Regions from separate parts of the Alteromonas stellipolaris genome, predicted to be linked through region 1. Evidence: predicted binding sites of a transcription regulator. Region 1 holds the regulator's gene; each other region holds the start of a gene.

Region 1 (7,549 bases):
TACGAGAAATTAGAGAGCGATTGAGGGCAAATCAAATCCCCATTACTGGCGTAGCCCTGGCAGAGGGGTTAATGAACTACTCTGAGCGTGGCGCGGCCTATGTAGACGAATTACAAACCATGATCCGGTTTAACCAGGAGTTCTTAACTGAATGAAACGTATAGCTAGCGCGCTGATTGGCGCCTTACTCACCACAAGTGTTGCTGCCGAAATGGTGAATGTAGAATACAGCCGTTTTTATAGTCATGTGAAAAAACTGGATAACGAAGATACTCAAGCATTGCAGTTCGCTTTTGGATTTTTGCGTGTTGGTGAAGGGCGCTTATGTGAAATCAATAATGCGGAAATAGTGACGGACAAACAAACTATTCCATTAGTAGTTAGCGATGAGTATCGATTTACTGTACCTACCGAAAAAGCATTAAAATTAGCAAATGCATACGTGCGAATAGATTTAACGGAAGCGGCTAATGTGTGTGATATGTCGGTGCAATTAGAAACAAAAAGCAGCTATCTAACCGCCAGTTATACAAAAGAAGAGCTGAATTTTATTTATGGCCAATATGAGGCTTTTTTTAATGAAATGGGCAGCTTTTTATCGTTCTTAATGCCAACGGTGAAAGGGTTGATGCTGCAATTTGATGATAAAAATCTGGATTATATTACCCCAGAAGGCCTGCATATTAATAACGGCATACTCCACTTAGAACAAAGTGAAATTAACGAAAATAAAGGGCTCACCTTACCGAGAGCCCCACTTCGTGTTACCGCGATGGCATCAAGCTAATAGCTGATACTTAATTTGCTCAGCAATGCGGGTGATAGTTTGTTCACCCTTTTCACATAGCTCTTGTGCACGGTGAAATTCCATAATACCCACGTCGGTGAGTTGGGGTTCGATAAGAATATCTGGCGGATCGCCCGCCAAACGTGAACGTGTCACCCTTGCTTGTAGTATCTCAAGCGAACTACTCATCACACTTAAAATTCCTGGAGGGTTGCCTCTAGGGACTTTATTTGGCGGCGGCGAAATCGTTTCTTCTATGGCTTCAATAGCGTCGCTAGCAATACCTTCGTTTTGCTCGCTATGTTTACTATCGGTTTCACTCTCTTCTTTTTCTTTACTATCAGGTGAGAACCACTGCTTAAGCACGTTTTGGCTTTTAGTGAAGAAGTCTTCAGTTTTTCTTTGATTCTCTTCGTGATCTAGTCGTAATTTCTCAAGCCTAAGGGGCCTGAAATCAGCATTGAGGTTCACGGCAATAACAAAATCGGCACCAAGCTGGCGACAAAGGTTAACTGGCACCGGATTAACTACCGCTCCATCTACTAACCAACGATCGCCATGGGCTACAGGGGCAAATAGAGCAGGAATAGCACACGAAGCTTGAATGGTATTGCCAATCTCGCCGGAACTAAACACTACCTCACGACCTGTGTACAAATCGGTAGCCACTGAAGCAAACGGCTTTTCCATTGCTTCGTAGGTTGGGGCACAAAATTCGCTGGCAAGTTTATCAAACACTTTTTGCCCGCTGGCAATGCCGCCTCTACGTAAACCAACGCCCATCAGAGCAAGCACCTGCCAATCTGACAAAGAACAAGACCACTCTTTAAGGCCTTCTAATTTGCCACTGGCATAGGCAGCACCAACATAGGCACCGATAGAGCAACCTGCCACCACGTCAATTTTAATACCCAGCTTTTCTAATGCTTGAATAATACCAATGTGGGTCCAACCTCTTGCAGCACCCGCACCTAATGCTAGACCAATTTTCATTTAGTTTGATTCCATCAAATTGATAACTTGAACCGTGTCGTCAGTAGGATCACTGGGTGACTCGAAGCTGGGCGGATCGAAACCAATATCACCATCTTCCACTGGACCGTTCTGTGTAGAGATGCTTTTAAAGTCGTGCAAATTCTTGTCGACCAAATGTGACGGCGCCACATTTTGAAGCGCACTGAACATTGACTCAATACGCCCAGGGAAACGGCGATCCCAATCTTGTAGCATGGCCTTTACGTTCTGACGCTGCAAATTCTCTTGAGACCCGCACAAGTTGCAAGGAATAATAGGAAATTCTACGGCATCAGAATAACGCTGAATGTCTTTTTCAGTGCAATAAGCAAGGGGCCTGATCACAATATGCTCACCATTATCGCTAACCAGCTTTGGTGGCATTGATTTAAGCTTACCGCCATGGAACATGTTTAAAAAGAACGTTTCTAGCATGTCGTCACGGTGATGGCCAAGGGCAATTTTAGTTGCACCTAACTTTTTGGCCGTGCTGTATAAAATACCGCGACGTAATCGAGAACAAAGTGAGCACGTGGTTTTACCTTCAGGCACTTTATCCATAACAATAGAGTAGGTGTCTTCTTCTACAATTTTGTACTCTACACCTACACTTTCAAGGTATTCAGGAAGTACGTGCTCTGGAAATCCTGGCTGCTTTTGATCAAGGTTAACCGCAATAATGTCAAAATTAATTGGCGCAATGCGCTTTAAAAACATAAGAATATCAAGCATAGCGTAACTGTCTTTGCCGCCAGACAAGCACACCATTACTTTATCGTTGTTTTCAATCATGCCGAAATCAGCAATCGCTTTGCCTACATTTCGACGAAGTCGTTTTTGTAGCTTGTTAAAGCTGTATTTTTGTTTGTTTTGAGACGCGGTTAACGGAGCGTCCGCACGGTTTGTGCCTGCACTGGTCATATCAATAGCTTGGTTACTGCGAAAAAAGCTATTATACAGTAATGAAATAAAATTGAATGTGCGAGGTTAAGATTTTTTGTATCTTGTTGGCACTCGCTGCGAACAAATGCGGCTATAACCCGATAGTGGTTAAGGCTATAAAGCTGCGCTAGCAAACCGCGCCAACAGGCTGTGTTCGAACGTGTTAGAACTAACGTGAAAGAGGCGAAATAAAACCGTCTGGTTTTATTGCCAGTACATCACACACCAGTTCATCTATAACATGTTCAGCAGTGTTACCTATAAGGGCCGCAGAAATACCTACTCGACCAACCGTACCTATGATCACAAGTTCTGCATCTATATCTTTGGCTATTCTTGGAATGACTTTTTCAGGTAGGCCTTCTTTAACGTAACAGCGCTCGCTATCAATAGCATACTTTTCGCTGTGTTTGTTCATCTCAAGTTCGTGATGGTGCTTTACGGCGTTGTTGTACGTATCGGGGTCGAATTCAGGAACTTCAATCGCGATGTTAAGCGGTGTAGCAGGATAGCTGTTAACCAGATTTACGTTGCCACTGAGTAGCGCGGCATAATCGTTAGCAATAACGGTGATTTTGTCGTTAAGTAGCGCATGTTCGTCGTCTTCACTACCTACATTTACCGCGGCAATAATTTCACCATTGTCAGGCCATTCATGATCTTTAACTAATAATACGGGGGAGGGGCACTTTCTAAGTAGGTGCCAGTCTGTTGGAGTGAAAATAACAGAAGCTAAATCGTCATGGCGTTTGGTTGCTTTAACAACCAAGTCTATATTGTTATCTATTACGTAATGCACGACAGCTTCAAAGGCGCGGTTGTTCCATTCAACAACAATATCGGTTTTTTCAAACCCTAAATCACTAAGGGTTTTACGTAACCAACCCGCATGTTCTTTGGTAACCGCATCGCGCATTGCTTCGCGATCATCAGGGCTGAGCATGGTAGTCATATCATAAGATAAATCGTAAACCACCAGCATAGCGGTGACAGAAGCCCCTGTCTTTTTGGCAAGTTCGTATGCACGGCTAAGCGCAGGTTGAGTATCACTATCGGCTTCAATGACCGCTAAAATACGTTCATACTTAATCATAACCCCTCCAAACATTTTTAGAATTTTGGTTGCTACAATTTAAGTGTAATACCTATTTGCTATTACGTAACTTGTTTTAGATCAAAAGCTTTAAAGATTAGCTATTACAGGCAATATTAGGTGCAACCACAGACGTTAAACGTTGCGACATCTCATCAAAATCTAAAATAGTAATGAGTTTACCGTCCACCTGAATAATATTTTCTTTTTGAAAACGGCTTAGTAGGCGGCTAATGGTTTCAATAGTTAAACCAAGGTAGTTTCCAATTTCATTTCGCGTCATCGTAAGGTGAAATTCTTTGTTTGAAAATCCACGCTCTTCGAAACGTTGAGAAAGCTGTGAGAGGAAATACAATAAACGTTCTTCTGCTGAGCGCTTGTTAAGCAACATCATGAGATCATGATCTTGTTTAATTTCTGCACTCATAAAACTCATTATTTGATGTCTTAACTTGGGGAATTGAACTGACATCTCATCTAACGTTTCGTAGGGCAATTCGCACACCATCGCAGTTTCTAATGCCTGAGCATAACTTTGATGCTTGTTTTCCCGTAAGGCGTCAAAGCCGATAATATCGCCAGGAAAGTGAAAACCTGTAATCTGCTCTTCACCATCTGAATTGGTGACGAAAGACTTAAAAGAGCCTGTGCGGACTGCGTAAAGAGAGTTAAATGTATCTCCTGACTTTACCAGTAAGTCGCTCTTGTGGAGAGGTTTCTTTCGCTCAATAATATCATCTAAAGATTCAATTTCAGTCTTGTTTAGCGCAACGGGCAAACACAAATGGCTGAAACTGCAATTTTGACAATGAATTGAGAATTGGCTTCCTTTGCTCATAGGTTCAAACTATAAATAGTGTCGACTTACTATAATCTTACTCTTTTGTTTATGAAATTGCTGCATAAATTAAAAAGAGCGCGTAAATAGCCAATATTCCTGAAAAGCATTGCCTTACCACGTGGTGCCTAAAACCGGCTATAAGGTACTGACTACCCGCGCTTGCTGCTAGCAAGGTGGGCAGGGTACCTAATCCAAAAAATAGCATAATAGCTGCGCCATCAACGGCCGAACCTGAAGCTAACGACCATGTCAGTGTTGAATAAACTAATCCGCAGGGAAGCCAGCCCCATATAAAACCGTAAGGCAGCGCATAGGCTGGACTTTTGAACGGAAGAAAGCGTTTAGATAGGGGCTGAATGGCTTTAAATAATCCGCGTCCCATTGCTTCAATGTAATTTATGCCCTGCCACCACTTACCCAAGTAACAGGCTAAAAGCAGCAGCATAATGCCACTAATCAAAGACAAAACAGGTTTAGCGATAGGTACAAATTCGGTGGCCATTTGGCCAACAGCGCCTGTAATAGCGCCGGCTAGGGTGTAGCTGATTATACGACCAAAATTATAAGCAAGAGTGTAAGGCAAAGCGGCTTCATTACTTGGTGTTACTGTACGAAGTGCAGCAACAATGCCGCCGCACATGCCTACGCAATGCACACCGCCCGCAATACCAATGAAAAAGGCAGAGAATATATTAATCTCTGTCATCAGTTTCTTTGCGTTGTTGCAACTGCTTACGTTGCTCGGCTAGTTTCTTTTCATCACCTGACAAATCATCATCAAACAAAATGCTATAGCCCTGTCGGTCGAGATCTTCAAACTGGTTAGTTTTCACTGCCCAGAAAAAGATAACCAGCGCCAACGCAACAATGATGATAGCGATGGGAATTAATACGTAAATGATGCTCATATTATTTACTTAATAACCTAGTTGAATTGGTGACCACAATAATACTACTGAGCGACATGCCAACCACGGCCATCCAGGGAGAGAGTAACCCCGATACCGCAAAGGGGAGAATAATAATATTGTAACCTACCGACCATGCGATGTTTTGCTGAATTTTACGCTTTGCTTGTTGGGCCACTAAAAATAAGGTGGGTACCGACAGCAGGCTGTCTCCTAGCAAAATAACATCGGCAGCTGTTTTCGCTACATCGGTGGCATTTCCTACGGCAACTGCCACATCAGCGCTAGCAAGAACAGGGGCATCATTTATACCGTCGCCCATCATCATGACTTTGCGACCTTGCTTTTGCAAAGTATGCACTTGAGAATACTTTTGCTCTGGCGACAAGCCACCTTTTGCTATGTTAATCGGTAAGCCTGCAGTAAGTGTATCAACGTTTGTCTGAGTATCGCCACTTAGTACCACGAGTTGATGTTCATCCAATGCGGTGAGCGTGGCTAAGGCATCTTGACGCAAACTATCATTTACGCAGAACGCGGCCATTAATACACCATCAGCACACAAAAACACGTTTGCCGGTATATCTACTTTTGAGGTAGTTGATAAGTTACAAAATACGGCTGAGCCCATAGTAAAAACTACATTGTTTATCTCACCACTAATGCCGCCACCAGGTGTAACCGTAAATCCATTAATTTTATTAGTTGGGGTTTTGTTCTGTGACTCAACAGCTTCGTTATCAAAGGCTCGAGCAATAGGGTGTTCAGAACGAGACTCTAACAAAGCGGTAAGCGCCATTACCTGCACCGGATCTACGCCTTTAGCAAACCAGCGCTGTTGTAGCGAGAACTTACCTTCTGTCAGTGTGCCGGTTTTATCAAGAGCGATGGTATCAATATCGGTAAGCTGCTCTAACGCGTCAGCACGCTTTAATAAAATGCCCTGACGATTCAGCTTAGCCATAGCGCAAGTTAACGCTGAAGGTGTGGCTAAGCCTAGCGCACAGGGGCAGGTTGCCACTAGTACAGAGATGGTGATCCAAAAAGCGTCTTCACTACCAGCAAAAGTCCAATAACCATAGGTAAGTGCAGATATAAGCAGCACCGAGAACACAAAATAACGAGAAAAGTTATCGGCAATTTGAGCCGCTTTTGGCTTGCTTGCCATCGCGCTAGCTTGCAAGCGTACTATTTGATTGACCAAAGCATGCTTTAAGCTTTGAGTCACTTTAACCGTTAATGTGCCATCTTGATTTACCGTACCGCCATATACTAAATGGCTGGCCGATTTGCTAACCGGGTTAAATTCTCCAGTTAACATAGATTCATCAACCGCGGCAGTGCCATCTAGCACAATACCATCCACAGGAATGGTCTCACCGGGTTTTACTAGTACCACATCATTAGGCACTAAAAGCTTCGCCAAACACTGAGCAATGCTGCCGTCACTTTCAATTTTTGATGCAGAGACAGGAATATACTGCATCATGTTAGCCGAAATTTGCGCCGCTCGGTGCCTGCTTCTATGTTCCAAAAACCGGCTTAAAAGCAGTAAAAAGATAAACATGCAGATAGATTCAAAATACACTTCACCTTGCTCTAGCAAGGTCGAACGTAAACCCGCAAAGTAGGTACCAAATACAGCAAGGGTTACAGGCACGTCCATATTTACGGTTCTTGCGCTTATGGCCTTTAAAGCACCTAAATAGAACGCGCTACCTGAATAGACGACAACGGGTGTGGTAAGGGTAAGTGCTACCCAATAGAAGTATTGACGGGTTTCTTGTTCAATGGCACCAAACCAATCGAAGTAAAGCCCGGCCATTAACATCATCACCTGCATGGTCATAATGCCGGCTAAACCTAACTTTTTAATAAACGACTTTTGCTCACGTTTATAGCTAGCTTCATGTTCATCGGGGTGAAACGGTGAACCAACATACCCTATGCGTTTTAATGTGGTG
Region 2 (7,549 bases), 1.5 Mb from region 1:
GAACGAGAATACCGAGCTGAATGGGAAGCCTATGTTCTGCGTGAACTGGTATTAGATTTAAAGCAGAACACCCAACGTAGTCCTGCTACTTTTATCGACTCGGTGTTAAGTCGTATTGAAAGCCTTAAAGAAAGCTGCCCTTACTATAAAGCCTATAAACGGCAAATTTCAGAAGCTAAGTCTGCGGAAGACGGCTCTACGGCGTTGTTCCCCGTTCCTTGGCGTCAGCAACTCATGATGCTGCTACTGCCAGTCACAGCCGTGAAGCCGTTGAAGCCAGCGGAATAGTAGGTTACTTATTCGCACTCTTAGGTTTGTATTGAGAAGGGCAATACCCTCTTTCTACGCCAGCTGGACGTAAAATTTTGTGTTTGGTTTTGCGTCCAGACACCCTTGCTCGCCAATTTTTAAATGTCTTATGCTTTAAATTCTGGCGCATCAGTTTGATAACCTCTTTTTCAGACAAGCCATATAAGGTTTCGATTGCCTCAAAAGGGGTTCTATCTTCCCACGCCATTTCAATAACGCGAGATTGCTCAACCTCGGTAAGCCGCCCTTTTGTCTGACGTTCTAAGGGATAAATCTCTGTTGGATGCTCTTTTGACGGGCGCTCTTTTGGAGCACGCTCTTCTGTATGTTGCTCTTCGATATATCGCATGCTGCTGGCTCTTGTTATTTAACACTACTTCTACGCTAATATAGAAAAAATGTTCACCTTCCTTAGCCTTACTTAGCCTTACTTAACCTTACATTTATTTAATCTTCCCAGCAGACATCGTCAGAATGATATCAAGTAAAGCAGCGGCCGCTTTTGCGTCAGAAAGCGCGCGGTGATGCTGCTCCATTTTAATATCGAAATGCCGCGTAAGGTTTGCCAATGAATATGAAGGTAGCCCTGGGTTTACCTTTCGCATTTCTCTTACCGTACACAGCTTAGGCCGTTTGAAAGGAAGCTCTAACCGTGCAAATTCCTGTTTAATGAAGCCATAATCAAAATTAACGTTGTGCGCCACAAATACCGCCTCGTCGGTAAAGCTAGCAATACTTTCAGCGACTTCTACAAATAATGGGGCATCAGCCACCATATCATCAGAAATACCGGTAAGACGTGTGATGGTAGCCGGAATTCTTCGCTGCGGGTTAATCAAGGTTTGATAAGTATCTACCACTTCGCCCGCAACAATTTTCACCATGCCAATTTCAGTAATTCGATTGTAGCTGTTGTTGCCGCCTGTGGTTTCAATATCAACCACCACATAGGGCTGGTTAGGATCGCGATGCCAATTTACTGTAGTAACCGCAACCTCAAACCCAGCACGTTGCAACCCCTGAATAGACACCAATTGATTGCGTCTTAACTGATCACCCGGCGCTTTCACTTCTTCAAAGCGCAGCTTTTCATCAAACACCATAATGTCAGGGAAGCCGTCGCTTAAAGAGGCAAAATCTTCACTCATCATTCGAAGCAGGTTAACGATGGCGCTAAGCTCGCCGTGCTTGATAAGAGCATCGATAGGTTCAAGCAAGTGGCTGCTCCACATGAATAAGCTATTCACTTTGCCATAGTGGGCTGTCGCCATTTTGTGAACGTGATGACGAAATTTCTCTTTGCCATCTAACCGTTCAAATAAAGCTTCTATACTGCTACCAAAACGCGCATAAAAGTTGTTTTGTTTAAGCGACAGTGGCCGCCTGTCAAACTCAGTGACTAACGTATCTTCTTCATATAACTGTGCCCAAAAGGTTAGCCCAAACAAGCTGCGCCATAATCGGTTTTCTGTACGCCACCCCGCAATTCCCAAGCGTTTATAGTGAGCTAAAACGCCGCGCTCTACCTGTTGATTCTGACTAACATCAATATCAATAGTACGGCTGGCATTTCTAAGCATATCGGTCACCGCACTGGTGCGCTTTTTATGGTACTTTCTAGCGTAAAAATCTTCAGCGAACGCAAGCAATGTATCTGATGGCGGTGAGTCGATAATAAGTTCTAGCGCTTCTTTAACGCTGTCCACATTGCCATCTTTATAGCTCTCTCTAATCCATTTTTCTTTCGCTTTGTCGCTATCGGCGCTAGACAATAAAAGAAGGGCCTGCTCTCGATACTCTCCTAATAGCTTCAACGCTAACGCATAGAGAAATTGATCGCGATAGAACATGGCCGATACGCCATCGCTGTTGGGGAAGGTTTCTTGGGCTAATGCACTTGCTTGCGAATTAGAAAGGAAGGGAAGCTTTTCCAAATGATTAGCAAAGAACCACGCCGCTTCAGCATCGGCTTTGCTGTCAAAACGGGTAATGTCTGACACCGAATCGCCCCGCGTACGCATGACGCCTAAGTCGCGCATAGAGAATTGATTTAGCCTACCTTTGGTATTGCCAAAATAAAGGAATAATAAAAATTTTAGCGGTGCATCAAACAAACACACTAAGTAGGTATGCTCATTTAGCCCTTCAGGCCAGCCATGCTGATTGATGCAGGCTTCTAAGCGCGATACAAGTACAGGTTTGGTTAATGAAGCCAAACCTTGGGTAGCGCCATATTCACTTAGCAGTTTTAGAATAGCTTCTTTGGTGAGAACCCCTGCAATATCTTGCAATGAAGCATGCTGCAAGTCGCCAAACCAGTTAGCATCCATCAACTCATCAATTTGATACTGAGGGTTGGCTATTTCGACGTAGCTAAATTGCGACCTATCAATAACCGCATACTTGCGATTGGCCGCACGCACGATGATGCATTGCTTATCAGCATCTAACTGGTTAAAGCTTTCTATAAAATCACGCGCATTATCGCTTAACAACGCAGCATTCGCCCCTTTAAAGAACGCTAAGAATTCAAAAAAGTGGGCTAAGTAATATCGTGGTGGCAAATCTTTTCGCATTATAAAACCAAACTATTGCATACTTAATTAGTGTATATTTATACAGCCCTATTGTTCAACCTTTTCCCTTTTTATTTCATGCGTGGGGGCACGGGCTTTTGCGTAGTGGCTTGGTAAGTCACAATGCTTAAGTTGGCAGTCAATCCAGTTTTCTACTTTACTCGTAATAACTATCACAACTTAATTCACCTACGAGGAAATCATGAGCTTAACGAGATCGATGGAATTCTCTTGCCCATATTGCATGGCAGCCAATGATGTAGAAATTGACGAGGTTAATGACGTTGATCAGGTGCAGGTACTTGATTGCCAAGTATGTTGCCAACCTATTGAACTTGGCGTCTATCAACAAGGCGAATACTTAAATATTATTGCGGAGCAGGAAAATGCCTGATAGCGGTACCCACTTTTCGTTGCAAGACATCAATGCACTGCCACAACGATATCGCGCCAACTTTATAAATAGCTTATCAGGTTTTAAATCTTCCTCTTTGCTTGGTACTACCGATGGCCGAGTCAACAACTTAGCGATTATTAGCTCAGTGGTCCATGTGGGAGCTAACCCACCATTGCTGGGCATTATTATGCGTCCGCACACTGTACAAAGAGATTCTCTGTCTAATATTAAGCAGCAAGGTATGTTCACGTTGAATCATGTCCACACGAGCTGGACTGACAAAGCACATCAAACCTCTGCGCGGTACGATAATGGTGTGAGTGAGTTTGAAGAGGTTGGACTAACGCCCTGGTTTAGTGACACATTCAGCGCGCCTTACGTTAAAGAAAGCGCAGTAAAAATGGGGTTGAAAGTAGAACAGCATTTTACACTGTGTAATCAAACCGAAATGATTATAGGTGAAATTCAAGAGGTCTTTATTACTGACCGAAGCAATGCCCCGAGTGCTGACTCTGAAAATACCAATCCAAAAAATGCTATCGCCGAAGATGGTTATGTTGATATTGAATCATTGCAAACCTCGTGCATTTCGGGGCTAGACACTTATCATAGTACGCATAAGATAGCCCAATATGCTTATGCTAAACCCAACGAGCCTTTAACAAAGGCGAGCATAACTAAAAAATAATTCATGTTTAGCAACTGGCGCATAGATTAACAGTACGTATATGCCATATAACATTGATTTTGTTAGCTGTTCAGGCGTTGTTCAGGTGGCAACAGTTAATCTATATCAACAAATCTTTATTGCTTTGTGTTAGATCCAAACGCCACGGGTTATAGTATAATTAGAATATTCAAAACCTGCCTTGCGGCAGGTTTTTGCGTTTTAGGCGCTGAGTAAAAAAGAATCATTATCGTTATTATCTCAATTGGAGAGAATTATGAAGTCTGTAAACCGTCGTGACTTTCTGAAATTGTCAGGTACATCTTTGATAGGCCTAACGTTAGGAAGCGTTGCGTTACGTGCTAATGCGCAAGAACAATTACAAGCAGATGATCCAAGCGCAAAAGCATTAAACTACACTGCGGCGTCTACTGTGGACGGTGCTAAATGTAATAACTGCATGTACATTCAAGGTGCCGACGGCGAACAACACCGCCCTTGTGCCATATTCCCTAACAAATTGGTCAACGCCAATGGTTGGTGTAGTGCGTGGGTTAAACGCCCAGGCTAATAACGTGAATTATTGAAAAAGCCCCGGTATCGCTCATGTGTGAAGCGACACCGGGGCTTTTTTTTGCCATTAAATTAAGCTATTTAAACTAACTACAACCCTTTCACAGCCTCTAACAACTCGGGGTTATGTAAGCGGCTTGGTAATAAACCAGGCTTTATATATGCCCCATGCTTCGCTTGAAATATACTGCCAATGCGTAATACTTTTTCGTCGTCCCATTGCTTGCCAATAAAGCTGATCCCCACCGGAAGATTTTTAACCTCACCCGCTGGCACAGTAAGATGCGGATAACCTGCAATAGCCGCCAAATACCCAATACCAATGAAGCCCATTGGGGAGTGATCGCCATACACGCCATCAATCAGAAAAGCGGGGCTATTTGAAGGTGCCACGAGCACATCAACCTTATGCTCTGCCATTAAGGCATCAATACCATTCTGTCTGGCGGTTTTCCTCACTAGCGCTAGGGCTGAGGCGTATTTTTGGCTTTTGGTATCGTCGGTGTTCACGGCTTTTTCGAATATATCTTGATTAAATAGCGCGAGCTCTCGAGTGATTGCTTGATTGTAAGTGATAAGCTCCGACAAGCTGCGAACGGGAATATCAGCGGGGCTACTTTCAAGGTATTCGTTTAACGTGTAATGAAACTCGCTGAGTAACACTTGATAAGAGTCTGCCCAAAAGCTTTCAGGTTGTTTGAAATCGCTAATTTCCACCAGTTCAGCACCTGCGGCGGTTAAGCTACTTAAGGCTTTTTCATAAGTAGAAAGCACATGAGGGTTATCACCTTGACGATATCGCACAACGCCAACGCGCACGCCTTTCAAATCGGTTGCTAACATACTTTGCTGCGGCGCACTAAGCATATGCGTGGTTGCGTCTTTCGTTGCGCTGTCTTTGGGATCTACACCTGCCATCACTGAAGCCATTAACCATGCATCGTTAACGTTTGCGGTCATGGGCCCTGCGGTATCTTGGGTATACGAGATGGGTACAATGTGCGTACGCGACAATAGCCCAACGGTGGGTTTAAAACCTACAATACCGTTCATTGAAGAAGGGCAAATAATAGAACCGTTGGTTTCAGTGCCCACCGCTAAAGATGCTAAACGCAATGCCATAGCAGCACCAGAGCCAGAAGAAGACCCGCACGCACTACGAGATAACATATGCGGGTTTCGGGTTAGCCCGCCTACGGCGCTCCAACCACTAATAGAAGATTCAGACCGAAAATTAGCCCATTCAGATAGATTAGTTTTGCCTAACACAATGGCGCCCGCAGCTTTTAGGCGAGCCACAATAGGGGCATCTCGCTTTGTATCATTATTAACAAGCGCCATCGCGCCTGCGGTAGTGGGTAGCTCGCTGGTTTCAATATTGTCTTTCAGTAAGACAGGCAGACCAAACAGCGGCCCTTTTCGCATTCTATTTTTACGTGCCAAATCAGCCGCTTTTGCCTCTTCAATAGCATTGGGGTTAAGTGCCAAAATACTATTCACATCACCATCAAGCTTTTCGATGCGAGCAAGATAGCCCCGCACTAGTGCCTCAGACGACAACTCACCTTCTGCGATAGCTTGTGCCTGCTCTAACGCAGATTTATCTAACCAAGACGCAATAGATGCAGAAACAGCACCTTTGTCTGAATTTTCAACTGAACTATCAACAGACACATCTTTTGTGGTCGGCTGCGATGGTGCACATGCTGTGCAAAGTAATATAGCGGCGGCGTAAAAAAGCGTAACCCTCATGTGGTTCATCCCCAGGTTCTTAAGATATCTGCATTTTGGTTTTGAATATCTTAGTAGTGCATAGAAACGATTACTACGCAATACGTTGCTAACTAGGTTCAACCCTTCATTTTATTCGTCAAACGCGACATATGAAGACATAACAGATAGAAATACGAGCCTTGGGGCTGTGATTTATGGGCATGGGTTATGGGTTATGGGATTATTTATGAGGCGGGGAGCTTGAAGGTGTTGAGTAGAAAACCGCGAGGAACAAGTATTCAATGTAGCTTAATTCAGATTTTTAGCCGGCTGTTCTTCAATAAAATTAAATAGACCAAATTCATCAAGTAAAGATTGGTAGCGCCCGTCTTTTATAAATTGAGCCAATACGCTATTAAACTCGTTTCTTAATTGCTCGTCAGGAATGGCCGCACTGTAGGAGGAAACAGGAAATAATTCATGTATTTTTGTGTCGTGTTGCTTTTCGAAAGGCAACTGATGCTTAGCGTATTGAAAAATATTTCTATCAAGCACCGCAACATCCACACTGCCAAGCAATAGCAAATTAACCTGCCTTTCTTGTTGAGCAAGCTCCATATAGTTTTTTTGATGGGCTAACGTATTTTTAAACTCTTCACCTAATACCGATATTGCCGTTTGAAAAGCAATCACGCTATGGCCGAGTAAGTCTTCTATTTCGTTAATTTCCAAGTTTCTGTCAGTACGGCTTACCGCAACATTTTGATAATACACGTAGGCATCAGTCAGTATAGCTGGGTCAATATCGTGGCCAGAGTTTAAGGTTAGCCCTATATCCACCCCGCCTTTTTTCACTAGGCTGGCGGTACGGCCAAAGGGAACGTAAATAGGCGACATTTCATGCCCCATTTCTAGCAATATTGCCCGCACTAGTTCTAACTCAAAGCCTGAATCTTGTTCTGAGATAACATAGGGAGGTTTTGTCCAACCCACGACCACATCAATTTGCTTTGCAAATGCGGCGTGTGAAGAGAACAAAATAATTAAAAGTACAACAATATAATGCATAAGGCGAAATGGTAATGGAACACGTATTAACTATAAACACTTGCCAATAAATAACCATTCGCCAAAAGACTTAATGATTTTAAAAACCCATTAAAAACAATAACTAACAAACATGCGATTTATACTTAAGTTTGATGAAAAAAGACGCTTTCACGTAGAAATATTGAATAAAACGTTAAAACGAACGGCTAATTCAAGCGTTACTACCAGCATTATGATTTCGCTTTAATTAGCCAAGCGGTACAA
Region 3 (7,549 bases), 1.3 Mb from region 1:
TCCAACAACCAATGCTATTTCCTCATGTAAACGTAAAAGGCAATTTAGCACTGGCACAGCGTCATGCAGGGAGCAAAGCGTTAGCGGTAGAGCATGCCCTCGCTGGGTGTGAGTGCGAACACCTGTTGCATAAATCAATAGATAGCCTTTCAGGTGGCGAAGCGCAGCGGGTGGCGTTAGCGCGAGCACTGGTTAATGGGCCAGATGTGCTAATGCTTGATGAGTCGTTAAGCGCATTAGATGCAACGTTACGCAGTAAAATCTTACGATTTTTAGTAAAAACCTGTGGGCGCTTAAATATAAAATTAATCATGGTGTCTCACGATGTTCAAGACTTAGCCCTATTTTGTGATGGGCTAATATTGGTTGAAGATGGGGCGGTAGACGCGGCGGGCTCAGTAGCTTACGTTATGGCGAAAATCGCCAGCCAAGGAAGCGTAGAAAACCCCTGTGCCATTTTAGAAGGTGAGATAATTCCACACTCGGATGATTTTCCTCATCCGTTTACTCGTTTAAACGTAAGCGGCAATATATTGTACGCTAAAGCGACCGTACAAAGTGATAACGAACGGAATACCAATAACAACACTGAACAAGGGCTAGACTCGAACCCGCGTCAAGCGCGAGGAAAAATAGCCGTTTTTGCCAGTGAAGTGAGTATCGATACCAATACACAAGTGAATGTGCCCTCTAGCAGTATTTTGAATGCGCTACCGTGCGAGGTGGTGAAAATTTATTATCCTGAAACACTGCAATATAACAATCCACAAGCTAACAGCCAGCAACTTCAAACCGCAATCGTGATGCTATCCCACGATGCACAAACGCTATATGCCAGAGTAAGTACTTTGTCGATTGAAAGGTTGAAACTTGAACCTGGTTTATCCGTGGTTGCCAGGTTCAAGCTTCAGTAGATGTGCAGCGTGTTTTAAAGCCCAGCGTTTGGTATTTCTACAAGCTAAATGCTGCAGGCTAAATTCCGGTTCTCTTTATTCTCACTGCCTACATTCCCGCGACCAACATTCTCGCGATTTAAATCCTTGCGATCTAAATTCCCACTTCCTAAATTGCAGCAGAATAGCGCGAGATATGGTGATCTTTATTTAGGTAAGCATCAAACCTTGCACATATTGCTCTTATGTAAATGCGAGACGTATCTGGAACACTAATATATCGGTCGCTAAGCTCAATAATACCGTCGGCCATTAAGGATTTAAGGCTTGTTAATTCAATACAGAAATAGCCATTGAAGTTAATATTGTATTTATCTTCAATGTCTTTCTTGTCTAAATACAAATTACACATTAAAGACATGATCACATCTCGGCGAATGCGATCGTCTAAGCTTAACGCAATACCATTGGCGGTTAGTGGTAAGTCGTTATCCAACCGGTTGTAATAGTCTTTGAGTTGCTTAGGGTTCTGACCATATGCATTACCTATTGTACTAATAGCCGATACACCTAAACCAAGTAAGTCACTGTTTTTATGGGTAGTGTAACCTTGAAAGTTTCGGTGCAATACGTGGTTGTGCTTAGCCATGGCTAGAGTATCACTGGGTTTAGCGAAGTGATCTAAACCAATCATCTCAAAACCTGTTTTAGTAAAGCTTTCTACTGCCATTTGGTGCAGTGCCGCTTTTTCATCAGGGGTGGGTAGGGTATCTAGCGGTATTTTACGCTGGGCTGCGAATCTATCGGGTAAATGTGCATAACTAAAAAGAGAAATTCGGTCGGGTGACATGGCTTTTACCGCCACTATCGTGGTGCGAAACTTCTCCATAGTTTGTTTTGGTAAACCATAAATCAAGTCTAAATTAACCGAGGTATAGCCTATGTTTTTTGCATCGAATACTAATTTGGCAATATGCGCCGTACTTTGAACACGATTGATAGACTGCTGAACATCCACATTAATATCTTGCACACCGAAGCTAACGCGGGTGTAACCTAATTCATTTAAATCTTCTAAGTATTCACAAGTCACATTTCTGGGATCTAACTCAATCGAAAACTCTGCATCGCTGGAAATAAGAAAGTGTTTCTTAATCAAATACATTAAATAGGTATGTTGTGTTGCTGAGAGGAAGCTAGGAGAACCTCCACCTAAATGAAGCGCTACTACTTTCTTATCTTTATATAGCGACTTTTTCGCTACCATCTCTTTTTCAATATAGCTAAGGTAATGGTCGGCTTTTTCGTTGTGGCGAGTCACTATTTTATTGCAGCCACAGTAATAGCAAAGCTCTTCGCAGAAAGGGATGTGGATATACAAGCTTATTGTATCGGCACCGCAGTTTTCAGACGCGCTCTCTAATAAGCCATCATTCACCGCCTCAAATTTAAGTGCAGTAGGGTAAGAAGTGTAACGTGGCGCCTGTTGTGCATACTTTGTTATTGTACTTGTGGCTTGTTCAATTGGCGAATTCATAGTTATCTTCTGCTTAGTTTGCTAGTAAAGTAGCGAAAGACTCACATACACGGTGTCTTTCTTTCGTGTTAAACCCATTTCATCATTGATAGTAATGCAAACTAGTAAGGTGTTTATTGATCTCGTTCAAGGTTTTGCTCTTAAACATACTCATTATAGTCAGTTTTCCAATTTTGCTATTGCAAGGCTTGCGGGTAAGGAAAAAAACGCTCAAATTACCGGAACCTACGGGTAGTAGAGTGGGCTGTTGTCAGTGCGTTAACAAGGTCAACAGCAAAGCAGATCTTAAAGGCCATGCGCAATCAAAACCTTCCTTGGCGTTACTAATTGTAGGAGATTCCGCCGCCGCTGGTGTGGGAGTATCTACCCAAAAACAAGCACTGTCTGGCTGGCTAGTGGAAAGCTTATCAACAAACTACTGCATTAATTGGGAGTTAAAGGCCAAGGCAGGAGTTAACAGTACTGATTTGTTATCTATGTTGCAGCGGGCTAAACCAAACTCTGAACCTACTGTTGATTCTAAATCAACACCGCCTTCACTACTTACTTCTAGTCAAATATTCACTTCTACTCATGACTTCGACACGCCTCTTGAATGCAGAGCGTTTGACGTGGCGGTGATTTCAATAGGGGTAAATGATATTACGGGTTTTACTTCTTTGCGGAAGTGGCGTTGCAACCTAAAGCAAATAATTGAAATACTAAAAGCACGATTCCAGTGCAGGTTTATTGTATTTACTGCGCTGCCTCCTATGCACGAATTTCCCGCACTACCTCAACCATTACGGTGGGTATTAGGGCAAAAAGCGAAGTACCTTAATGCCGCCTTGCTAAAGCTGGTGAACAATTATCATGGGGTTAACGTACTTACCCTAACGCTAAATCCAATAGATAACAGCCAATCAAACAACACACACAATTACATGGCCGAAGACGGTTTTCATCCACAAGTTACAGGCTATCAATTGTGGTCTAACGCTGTTGTGAAGTTAATTAACGAAGAACTTGATGAATTGGTCGGTAAAAATAGCCATGTTGGTTGAAGCTGGAAGGTTCACCCCTACAATGCATTATTCATTTAGTAGGTGTTGAAAAACCAACAATATTTAACGGCTTCGCGCTGGAGGTGCAATGAAAAAAGTAACAATAGATATGGTGTCAGATGTGGTTTGTCCTTGGTGCATTATAGGTTACGAACGTCTACAAAAAGCCATCGCGCAACTAGACGATATAGAAGTAACTATTCAATTCCATCCATTTGAACTTAATCCGAATATGCCGCTAGAAGGCCAAGACGTTCGTGAACACATAATGGAAAAATACGGGCTTACTCCGGCACAGAGTGATCAAAACCGACAACAACTTATTGATGCAGGTGCATCAGTTGGCTTTGAGTTTGACTACTTCGACGGCATGCGCATGGCCAACACTTTCAATGCACACCAAGTACTGCACTTCGCAGGGGAAAAAGGTAAGCAAGAAGCACTAAAATTACGCTTGTTTGCCGCTTATTTCAGTGAAAGAAAGAACGTGAACGATGTTGACGTGTTGGCAAACGAAGCAGTGTCTGTAGGGTTAAACGAGCAAGAGGTACGTGAAATTCTGGCCAATCAAACCTACGCAGATGTGGTTCGAGAGCATGAGAACTTATGGTTGCAGCGCGGTATTCAAAGTGTGCCTACTTTTGTGATTGGCAATAGCGGTGTTGCAGGCGCACAGGACCCAGATACTTTAGCGCAGTTTATTATGCAAGCATCAACCGAGCAATGAGTAATCAGCTAATACACCTTTTAGCCCAGTGGTATCCGCTAAAGGATTCCCACCAGTGGGTGCTGGGGCTTATTTATAAAACGCAAGGCTCTTGTTACAGAAAAGCCGGGGCTGTGATGTTGTTCAGCGACGCAGGGCACCAGCTTGGTGTGTTAAGTGGGGGGTGCCTTGAATCAGATATTAACAAGCAAGCCCAGCGGGTAATGCAAGATGGTAAGTATCGCACTGCGGTTTATGATGACAATGACGAAGAAGACATTGCCTTTAAGTTAGGTGTAGGCTGTGGCGGGGTCGTGCATTTAGCGCTGCTGCCCGTAAAAAGCGATAATCATTATTTGCAGTTACATACGGTTTATTCTCATTTGGTAAGCGGGAATGCTTGTTTATGGAAGCAAGAAATTAATGGCGAGCTTTCGTCTTCTGTTAGCATTTGCGGCGCCCAACCTACGGGTTCAAGTGAACTGGCTGACACTACTCCTCTGGTAAAGGCTGCAGCTAAAAAAGTGGCTGCGTCACTGGATACCCAAAACGGAAAGCGCTTTTTAACAGTGCATTGTCAATCGCCTCCACACATACTTATTATTGGCGGTGGATACGATGCAACCTTTGTGGTGAAGATGGCGGTACAGCAAGGATGGTCGGTGAGTGTGTGGGATCCTAGGCCAGCACAGGCAAGGGTAGAGCACTTTACCGATGCAAACTTTATAGTCGAGTCTACGGAAGCCGACGCACTCAATTTACATATCGCAGAGCATAATGTTGATGCAGCGGTGCTGATGTCCCATCACCGTCAAATAGACAGCAAAGCCTTAGCAACGTTAAGTCGGCACCCGCTGAAGTACGTGGCCATGTTGGGGCCCATTCATCGTAAAGAAGAAATGTTTGCGCTAGCTGGGGTGACAGAAAGTGATTTTCAGGGCTTCTTTGCTAGCCCAGCTGGGTTTGATATTGGCGGCGATTTACCTGAAAGTATCGCGTTATCGATTATCGCTCAGTGCCATGCGGTGCTAGCTCAAAAGCTACCATTATTACAGCAGTAGTGTGCAACTCGCGGTCAATATACACAGCTCTACAAGTCGACAGTTCAATAAATCGGCAGCCCCAAAGTGAAAGAGTACATGGGGCTTTTTTAATGTTCGAAACGCTTTAACTTAGTAAAGGCTAACGTTAGAAGCGCTTCCTTACCGACACTCCAAAGGTGCGAGGTGCGCCAGCGTAAGCCATAATTTTTCCTTCTTGCACTGGCACATCAAAACCGCTTCGGGCGATATATTCTTCATCTAAAAGATTTCGAGCCCATACAATGACTTCGCTGTCCCACTCATCAAGATGAAGTGCGAGTCGAGCGTTAATAATCTCGTATGAACCAGACTGTTTATACGGGTCGTTCGAATCATCCAAATATACATCGCCCGTATATTGATAGTCTGCGCTTATCGTGGTGTCGTAACTCGCCACTGAAAAATGATGGTTTAGCAGAACTGAAAAGCTGTTTTGAGGTTCGAAACCCACTCTGTCACCGTCTCGTGCGCAATATGGGTCGGTAGGTGACGCTCTGCCCGGATCGTCAATACCTGTATGCCATGAATAGGCCACCCAACATGTACCCTGTTTGAAAGTATCAAAATTGGCTAACGTACGTGAAGCATTAAGCTGAAGTTCTGTATTTGCGCTTATCAACCAAGTAGTTTCAAGCTCCAGTCCTTTAACATGAATGTCGCCTGCGTTTTGTAGGTTAAACCCCGTGCCAGTAAAAGTGGTAGCTTGAAAATCTTTAATAGTTGAATAATGTGCCGCTACATTTACCCGCACACCATATTCAGGCCAATCCTGTTTTAAGCCTATTTCTGCACTGCGGGCCTTTTCGGCTTCAAAAGTGGCATCCAAAGACGGTAAAATACGATCGGTATTAGTACCGCCTGCCTTATAACCTGTGGCCAAGCTGGCATAAATTAGCTGGTTTTTATTTGGCTGATAAGCAAGCTTTACTGTGCCCGTTAACTGGCTATCATCTATTTCTTCGTTTAAGTCAGGGCGAGGGAGCACCGCGGATGATCCCAAGAAGAAATACCCCCATCCTGGTTGCTGAAAAGGGGCTAGGTCATTTAGTGACGTTGGACTAATTGCAGTACCCGTAATAAGCGCTGCGCCAATATCATTCAACGCTGTCACCGCAGCACCTATATTCGGTCTACTTTCGGGGTCGCCGTTTAAGCCATCAATGCCAGGGCCTTGCTCGGTATACCTCCCATCTATCGACTTCTTTTCATCGGTAAAACGCAGGCCAGTTGTTAAGGTAAGTGAATCAGAAAGTAACCAGTCAGCTTGGGCAAAAAGAGCAATGCTATCTTGTTCTTGATTTGCTGTATGCATAAATACAGTATTGCTTGGTGCTGCCACACCAGAAGGGGCGATTAGCCCGCCTGTAGCTGCGCTGAGCCCATCAATCGCATTTGCCAAGGGAAGTAATTGGGCACCTGCAATGCTAAAGAAGCTATCGAATTCCGACTGTGTCGTGGTGTTAAAGGTTAAATCTAAATTTTGGCTGAAATAATATGCACCCACAAGACCACGAATTTTGTCGCTTTTATAATGCAGTCTTAATTCTTGAGAGAAAGATTGTTGTTTTGCATCGTTAGTGGCGGTTAACAGATCTGCATCTGAAAAATCAGTATCTACAATATCTATGCTGTCAAAAGCACGATAAGCCGTAATACCCACTAAAGACCATTGTGCATTAAGGGCCACATCAATTTGAGCCGATACACCTTTATCTTCCATTTTTGAAAGAGGTGGTTGAGACAACGACGTGGTGAAGTCGTAGAAATCTTTCGTACTGTAAATCGTGGCGTTAAAGGGGGGCTGAGAAAGCACCGCATCAGTGCCAAACTTGCCAGAGATTTCATTTGCCTGAAAATTATTTTGCCAAGTAAGTGCACCGCAACAGCGTTCATTTAACTCACCGTAATCGGCAATAATACGAACGCTTACGTTCTCTGTTGGTGTATAAAGCCACTGGGCCTTTACCGCCGAGCGATTTTTATTATTTAAACTTTGCCCAGAAGTGGCATCGGTAATGTAGCCATCTCCATCGGTTTTAAAGCCTGAAATTCGCATGGCTAATACATCATCAATCAACGAGAACGAAGCGCCAGCGCTTACTCTCAATAATGAATCATTGCCCGCCAGTACTTCTACAAACCCATCGGTATCAGTATGACTTGGCGCCACAGAGGTAAGTGTCATTGCACCCGCAGCAGTATTTTTACCAAACAAAGTGCCTTGGGGGCCGCGCAATACTTCAATAGCGGCAATATCGACTAAGTCGTTGATAAGGGCATTTTGCCGT
Region 4 (7,549 bases), 2.1 Mb from region 1:
TATCGTCTTTTTTACTTCGATGCCTAAGCGCTTAGCAAGACGTACTAGATTGGCCCGATCTAGCGAAAGTACTCGTGCTGTTGCGGCCCAGTTATAATCATGCTGTTTTAACTGCTCGCTTATAACCGCAAATTGCAATGACTCGACCGCCTGTTTTAAAGGTTGATTGGTAATAGTATGAATAGTGTTTTTAGCGCTAACTAGCATGGTTGCGTTTGGTTGCGGCGTTAAGTCGCAATGTTCACTTGTAATAGTCACTATTGGGTTTTGCCATTGGCTTTGTTTAGCTTTCAGTGCGCTGCGGCTAATCACATGTTCAAGTTCGCGAACATTACCCGGCCAATTGTACTGGTTCAGCAATAGGTTTGCCTCTGCACTCAGTTTTAATTGCTTAATACCTAATTTACGTGCTGTTTGCTCAATAAAGTAACCAGCAAGCAAAGTCACGTCCTGCTCGCGCTTGTTAAGTGCTGGCACGGTAATAGGGTAAACACTTAAGCGATGATATAAGTCAGCCCTGAACCGGCCCTGTGCCACTTCGTTTTTTAAGTCACGGTTGGTGGCGGCTACTACGCGCACGTCTACATATTTTGGGGTATCTTCACCTACTGTTTGAATTTCACCGCTTTGCAATACGCGTAATAATTTACTTTGCATTGCCAGCGGTAATTCACCTATTTCGTCTAAGAATAATGTGCCACCATCAGCTAACTGAAATTTTCCTTGGCGCGCATTTTGTGCGCCAGTAAAAGCCCCTTTTGCGTGTCCAAAAAACTCACTTTCTGCCAGGTTTTCGGGAAGTGAGGCGCAATTTAAATGGATAAGTGGCTGATCTTTGCGGGCAGAATTCATATGTATATTTCGTGCTACTAATTCTTTACCTACGCCAGTCTCACCCAAAACCAATACGCTAAAATTAGATGCAGCAACGAGTTTTATTTCGTTTTTAAGTGTTTGCATTACCCCGCTTTGGCCAATAATTTCGCCGCCATCGCGAGTTAACGTATCGCGTGTTAGTTCTTGCACAAGTGCATGCGAATGCTGAGCGTTTTGCTTGTAATGGGCAAGTTCTAAGGCCGTTTTAAAATGTGCACTGCACAATGTTTGCAAGGTATTGAGTGTATCTGCACTAATGTTGCTAAAGGCATTTGCATCAAGGCTGTCGAACGTAAGTACACCAAGTAACGCGCTTTTATCGTAAAGGGGTAAACCTAAACAAGCATGCACAGGAATATCGCCGGTTTTGGCCAACAGCAGTCCGTCGTACGGATCGGGTAAGGGACAGTCGTGTGCAAACTGTAATGCGTGGTTTGCACTGCAAATAGCTTGTAGGCGAGGGTGCTCAGATATTGTAAAGCGCCGACCTAGGCTGTCGGGCATAAGGCCCTTAATAGCAAGAGGCTTAAGTTGATCTCTTTGTAGGGCAAGCAGTGCACTAGCATCACTTGGTATTACACGCTCAACCGTTGCCAATAACTGGTCGAAACTGTGCTCGTGCAGAGTGCTTTGAGCTAGTTCTAGCGCGACTTGGGTGAGATTGAATTGTTGGCTCATGTCAAAATGACCTTTACGTGTGTTTATGATTCAAATTAGAGTAGGTCATAAAGACATATTATGTAAAGTTAATATATTTAACGTATTGATAAATAGTCATTTAATTTAGTGGCACAGTATGTGTAATAGCTAAGTAACGTTAACGGTTACTGAGGTGGTTATGAACACTCTGACAATAAGTAATGCCAGCAGAAATTCTGAGTTAGGCTCTTTTTTTCATTCGCTCTTGTTTGCAGCTAATACCATATTGGGGCTTAGCTTCGCTTTTATCATTGTGAGTATTTTAATTAGCTATCCGTATGCAGAGTACTTTTCGATGCATGCACAGTTATTAGCCCATATTAGTACTATCGTGATGGCAGCTATTTTAAAGGTGAGCTATGTGATGCGCTGTGTTGCTCAGCATGGTTTAGGGCTGGAAGTTCGTTGATGCATTCACGTTCGACTATCCATCAAATCACGACATGGCCGCTGTGGATGCGTGCGTTTAGACCTGGTTTTTTAGCCGGAGGCTTGCTTGCATTTTTGTCGATAGGGTATTGGCTACTTATTTTAACAGGTTATGTGACTTGGCAGTTAACAATGCCTGCAACAATCTGGCACGCCCATGAAATGCTATTTGGCTTTACCGGTGTTGTAGTTGTGGGGTTTTTACTTACTGCTGCACAAACATGGACGGGCGCTCCTAGTATTAATGGCAAGGCGCTTATGGTGCTTACTTTTATATGGGTTAGTGCCCGTTTAGCTTTTTTTATTGTATTACCTAATTTTGCCAGTGCTAATTTATTGGCTGTTGTTGTGCTGCAACTAGCATGGTGGTTAGGCGCAATCGGTGTGCTGGCTAATATGCTTCTAAAAGCGAGAAGTAAAAATAACTATCAGTTTTTAGCCATTCTGAGCGTGCTGTGCGCACTTAATATACTCTACTTAATTCTGGTTTTAATTAACAACATTCAGCTCGCACTGGCGGTGGTAGATACTGCGGTACTCGTTATTAGTTTACTTATTGGCGTGGTGACAGGAAGAGTGCTTCCCTTTTTCACCGCTAAGGGATTAGCGCTGAGCGAGCAAGTGCGCACGCCTAACATTGATAAAGCACTGCTTTATTTATCAATGTTAGGAATCACTTTGTTTTTTATCAGCAAGTTTTTTTTAGATTCAATTAGCCCTGCGTTAATTGTGTTAGTCGTTGCTTCGCTTCACTTAATTAGAGCCGGTATTTGGTGGAATAAAAAAGTGCTGAAAGTACCTTTGTTGTGGTCTTTGCACTTTTCTTACCTTGCGCTAGGTGTTGGCTTATTACTGATAGCATTGAGCTTTTACACAAGTGTCATATCTTTTAAAGACGCGTTGCATCTCATCACTATTGGTGCAGTAGGAATGATGATTTTAGCCATGATGACCCGAGTATCGCTTGGTCACACGGGACGCGCGCTCATCATTCCTAATTACATGTCCATTGCTTTTGTTCTTGTGCTGGTGGCAGGCATTACTCGCTCAATTCTACCTTATTTTATTGGCCCATACTTCGCTTGGCGGGTTAGCGCTTTGCTGTGGTTAGCGGCTTTCTTATTATTTTTAATTCACTGCACACCTATATTAACGCGATGTCGCGTCGATGGGCGCAGTGGTTAGTTTACCAACAGGAATACATTATGTTATCTGATAAAACTATTGAGATTGTTAAAAGTACCGTTCCATTATTAGCGCAAGCAGGTACGGTGGTTACCGATCATTTCTATAAGCGTATGTTTAGCCAGCATCCTGAGCTCAGGAATATTTTTAATATGACGAATCAAGAGAGTGGACGCCAACAATTCGCGCTGTTTAACGCATTAGCCGCATACGCTCAAAATATTGATAATTTATCGGTATTAAAAGAGGCATTAGCACGCATTAATCATAAACACACCAGTTTAAATATTTTACCTGAGCACTATCCGATTGTAGGCGCACATCTAATTGGCACTCTTAAAGAGCTAATTCCTGAGCAGTTTACCCCAGACGTAGAATACGCATGGCGTGAAGCTTATGCTCTGCTTGCTGAAATATGCATAACCGAAGAAGCTGCATTGTATGAGCATAGTAAAAACACTATTGGTGGCTGGGCAGGTACGCGTCAATTTGAAATAACTAATAAGCAGCTCGAATCTGAATTTGTAACAAGTTTTACACTTACGCCCGTAGATGGCAAAGCAGTTGTTGCTCATAAATCAGGTCAATATTTGGGTATTAAAGTTCAGCCTGAGAGCGCTGAATACGAAGAAATTCGTCAGTATTCAATTTCACAAAAAACCAATGGTGAAAACTACCGCATTAGCGTTAAGAAAGAGCTAATGCCAAAGCCTGGCATGGTGTCAAATCATCTACACTCACTAGCTCAAGGTGACATAGTTGAACTCTACCCGCCTGCGGGAGATTTCTTTTTACGCACTAGTGCTAACCCTGTGGTGCTTATTTCAGCAGGTGTTGGGCAAACGCCAATGGTAGCGATGCTCGAAACATTATTAAGCGATAATACCAACCAAGACATTGTTTATTTACATGCATGCGAGAATACAAAGCAGCACTCATTTTCAAATTATTTAAATGAATTAAGTGCAGTGTATAGCCGTTTGCAAACTATGACGTGGTTTAATCAAAGTAGTGGCGGTGTAGATTTTACAGGGCAAATGGATTTAACCGCAGTACAAGCACAGTTACCGATTAAAAATGGCGATTTCTATTTATGTGGGCCTGCAGGATTTATGGCATTTGTGAAAAAGCAGTTGTTAGAGTTAGGAGTTGAAAACGAGCATATACATTACGAAATTTTCGGTCCTCATCAAGATTTATAACCAAACAAAGTATAGCTGGGGCGTACAGCATTATTGATTGGCGCCCCATTTCAGGTAAGTTATTACGCAGACTTTCGATGCGTAAGCGCTATTGTTGAGCTTAATCTGACCTTCTTATGCTAAAAAGTACGTTTAATTTGCAGTCGCAATGATATTTGATCAGTATCAAACGATGCATTGTCGGCATCCGCTATATTATTAATTCTATAGTCATTACGCTGAGCACCATTGCATGGAATTTAAAGATTATTATCAGGTTCTTGGTGTCGAAGAAGATGCTGATTTAAAAGCAATAAAAAAAGCATATCGAAAGCTTGCGTTAAAGCTGCACCCAGATATGCAACCTGAAAAGAATTCTGATGATGAATTCAAAGAATTAGTCGAAGCTTATGAGGTGCTTAAAGATCCACAACGCAGAGCTGAATACGATGAATTGAAAAAATATGGCACTGCTTCGCACGACAATTTTCAACCCCCTCCTGGCTGGCAAAGTAGTAATGATTCTAATAGCGCTCACTCCGGTGGTGACTTTTCCGACTTTTTTAATTCAGTATTTGGTGGTGGAGGCTTCGACCAAAGGCAGCGTAGCCATCAGCCAGACGATTTTTCAGGATTTAATAGTCAGGGTCAAGACGCCGAAATTGAAGTTCCCGTATTTCTTGAGGACCTTTTTTCAGAAGCGCCAAAAACGATTCAATTTTCGATGCCATCATTAGAAGATGGAAACGTTAAACACGTCAATAAAACCCTAAAAGTTAAAATACCTAGCGGCGTGGTTGACGGAGAGCGGATCAGGCTAAAAGGCCAAGGCGGCAAAGGGCTGGGGAAGGGGAGAAGCGGCGATCTTTATTTGCACATTCGCCTAGTGCCTCATCCACTGTTTGATGTAGAAGGGCACAATCTCGTACTCACAGTGCCTATATTGCCTTGGGAAGCCGTACTTGGATGTAAAGTTGAAGTACCTACCTTGGCAGGAAAGATTAACCTGAATATAAAGCCAAATAGTCAAACGGGTCATAAATTACGAGTTAAGGGTAAAGGGCTTAAAATGAAAACTGGCCTTGGTGATATGATTGCTGTTTTAAAAATCGTTACTCCAGATAAAACGACCGACGAAGACAAGGCTTTGTGGCAACAACTAGCGCAATTAGCGCACGATGATCCTCGTTCAAAATGGAGTCAAAAAGATGTCTGAAACCTTGCTCATTATTTCCTTTGAAGAACTTTGCCACATTGAACAGCTAAGCAAAGACATGATTATTGAAGTTATCGATTATGGTATTGCTGAGCCCGTTTCAGGCGACAATACGCGTAACTGGGTATTCGATACCAATAGTGTACGGTGGGTGAAAAAAGCTATAACACTATATTCCCAATTAGAATTGGATTGGATAGCGGTCGCGATGATTGTCGAGTTGCTGAAACAAAAAGAAAAACTGACAGAAGAGAACGAAAATCTTCAGCGCCGGCTAATGCGCTTTTAACCCTATTATTGCAGTTGAAGTGCTTCGTGGTTTGCCATTTTCTTTCTAAGCCATTCGCAAAAATGTGCGATACGTTGCTGCTTCGGCGAGTTTTTAAGATAAACAAAGTGAGATTTCCAGCGTACAGGATGTGGAATATCAACGGGCACCACCAATTGCCCCGATTTTAAATACTGACCTATCATAACATCAGAGGCTAACATGACGCCTTGACCTGCCAGCGCTGCGCTAAGGGCCAGATCGCTAGAAGACACCACTGTTTTTCTCAACACTTTATTCGATAGATTTATTTTATTGTGTTCGAAGTATGACTCCCAACTTGCTTTCTCTTCTCCAGCAAGTGCTAGCAGGCGCGTGCCTAGCATATCTTCAACAGAATGCAGTTGCTTTTGAGTTTGAAAGGCAGGCGAACAAGCAGGTACGACGCCATTTTCACCAAATTTTCGCGTAATAAGGCCGTCATCCTGAGATGCGGTGGTTGAGGTATAAAAACGAATGGCTACGTCGATATCGCCTTTATGTAAACTTTCAATGCGATTAGATGCTTGAATATTGATATTAATATTGGGGAACTCATTAAAAAACTCGAATAAATTAGGCATAAGCCACAATGAACAAAAAGCTTGAGTAGATGTAACTGTTAAGCTTCCCTCTAAAGGCTCTTCGTGTATTTGGTTCATACCATTAACGATTTCGCTAAATCCTTTTTCACACGATGCATAAAGTGTTCTGCCAGGGCCAGTTAAAATCATCTTTCGTGATTGCCTACGAAATAAGCTTACGCCTAGATTGGTTTCTAGTTGTCTCATCTGTTGGCTAACTGCCGCTTGTGAAATATATAACTCTTCTGCTGCCTTGCTATAACTCTCATGTCTTGCGGCTACTTCAAAACAAAGCAGGTTATTTAGCCATCGTAATCGCTTATCCATTATTTTCCATCATATAAGTTCAGCTTATTTTATAAGTTAGATTTAATCGTTGGTTTAGTAAAGAGCTAATCGCGACACTAGCTACACTAAATGACAAGGAGCTAGTGGCGTGAATACGAAAAAAAGTGGGGCGGTTTCATATTTAATAGCAATAAAAGATAAGCTTGCAGGCAGTTTTGACTACGCGAAAAAACGAGATTCTTTACAAGGTGATAATATTGCTAACGTTGAAAGCGCTGACAGTAATGGAACAGATGATACTTGTGAGAACAGCGCTTCAAAGGGCATGCTATCTAACATGGGAGATAAGCTGTGCTTATCAAAGTGGAGTGCTTTTAAGTAGCCGAGGAAAAATGCGCTTCTAATCTTGGCTTAATTACCAAACTCATCAAACACGCCATTGCTATGCCAATAGGTAAAGCGGCAAGTAAGCTTAGCGATGCCTCTTTTACAAATAGCTCAAGCGACGGAAAGCCTTGGTTATTAAACGTTGTGATCAGCGCTAGAACCGACTCCATAATAAAGGCCATGGTCAAACCGTGAATTACATTGCGCTGCAACACTGAAAGAGAGGAAAAAATACGCTGAACGAGTTTGTTAACGAAATAAAAAGTTACGCCGCCGAAGGGGAGCATTATTAAGAATGCGAACGTAAACGCACTTAACCACGTTGGAATGAATGCTTGTTCTGGTAGAATACTCACAGATGTCATTATGGCTGTTAGTAATCCAATCAGTAGCATAG

What was found. Region 1 encodes FNR, which switches genes on or off when oxygen is low (the NO sensors DNR and NnrR bind a similar motif). Its sites were predicted from a motif close to TTGATCTAGATCAA; they were not measured.
Region 2: a site for FNR is predicted at 4,066-4,079, ahead of AVL57_RS18970 (high-potential iron-sulfur protein). Genes of this name have one in related genera too.
Region 3: a site for FNR is predicted at 2,547-2,560, ahead of hemN (oxygen-independent coproporphyrinogen III oxidase). Genes of this name have one in related genera too.
Region 4: a site for FNR is predicted at 4,547-4,560, ahead of AVL57_RS14585 (DnaJ C-terminal domain-containing protein). Genes of this name have one in related genera too.

Annotation. Positions count from the first base shown of each region.
Region 1 is NZ_CP013926.1:1,285,438-1,292,986, reverse strand. Features, by position in the region: gene AVL57_RS05275 (glucosaminidase domain-containing protein) at 1-155, shown strand, start outside; gene AVL57_RS05270 (DUF2987 domain-containing protein) at 152-787, shown strand; gene AVL57_RS05265 (patatin-like phospholipase family protein) at 779-1,780, opposite strand; gene ttcA (tRNA 2-thiocytidine(32) synthetase TtcA) at 1,781-2,722, opposite strand; gene uspE (universal stress protein UspE) at 2,913-3,836, opposite strand; gene fnr (fumarate/nitrate reduction transcriptional regulator Fnr) at 3,934-4,674, opposite strand; gene AVL57_RS05245 (sulfite exporter TauE/SafE family protein) at 4,724-5,383, opposite strand; gene ccoS (cbb3-type cytochrome oxidase assembly protein CcoS) at 5,370-5,585, opposite strand; gene AVL57_RS05235 (heavy metal translocating P-type ATPase) at 5,587-7,549, opposite strand, start outside.
Region 2 is NZ_CP013926.1:4,477,238-4,484,786, forward strand. Features, by position in the region: gene AVL57_RS18945 (hypothetical protein) at 1-288, shown strand, start outside; gene AVL57_RS21450 (TIGR03643 family protein) at 293-583, opposite strand; gene AVL57_RS18955 (exonuclease domain-containing protein) at 753-2,885, opposite strand; gene AVL57_RS18960 (zinc ribbon domain-containing protein) at 3,088-3,279, shown strand; gene AVL57_RS18965 (flavin reductase family protein) at 3,272-3,970, shown strand; gene AVL57_RS18970 (high-potential iron-sulfur protein) at 4,227-4,520, shown strand; gene AVL57_RS18975 (amidase) at 4,613-6,274, opposite strand; gene AVL57_RS18980 (substrate-binding periplasmic protein) at 6,545-7,303, opposite strand.
Region 3 is NZ_CP013926.1:2,614,202-2,621,750, reverse strand. Features, by position in the region: gene AVL57_RS11100 (ATP-binding cassette domain-containing protein) at 1-914, shown strand, start outside; gene hemN (oxygen-independent coproporphyrinogen III oxidase) at 1,063-2,430, opposite strand; gene AVL57_RS11090 (SGNH/GDSL hydrolase family protein) at 2,670-3,473, shown strand; gene AVL57_RS11085 (DsbA family oxidoreductase) at 3,562-4,200, shown strand; gene AVL57_RS11080 (XdhC family protein) at 4,197-5,240, shown strand; gene AVL57_RS11075 (TonB-dependent receptor) at 5,368-7,549, opposite strand, start outside.
Region 4 is NZ_CP013926.1:3,400,993-3,408,541, reverse strand. Features, by position in the region: gene norR (nitric oxide reductase transcriptional regulator NorR) at 1-1,554, opposite strand, end outside; gene AVL57_RS14600 (hypothetical protein) at 1,715-1,984, shown strand; gene AVL57_RS14595 (NnrS family protein) at 1,984-3,189, shown strand; gene hmpA (NO-inducible flavohemoprotein) at 3,210-4,391, shown strand; gene AVL57_RS14585 (DnaJ C-terminal domain-containing protein) at 4,624-5,586, shown strand; gene AVL57_RS14580 (chaperone modulator CbpM) at 5,579-5,875, shown strand; gene AVL57_RS14575 (LysR substrate-binding domain-containing protein) at 5,881-6,804, opposite strand; gene AVL57_RS14570 (hypothetical protein) at 6,914-7,147, shown strand; gene AVL57_RS14565 (DUF2798 domain-containing protein) at 7,140-7,549, opposite strand, start outside.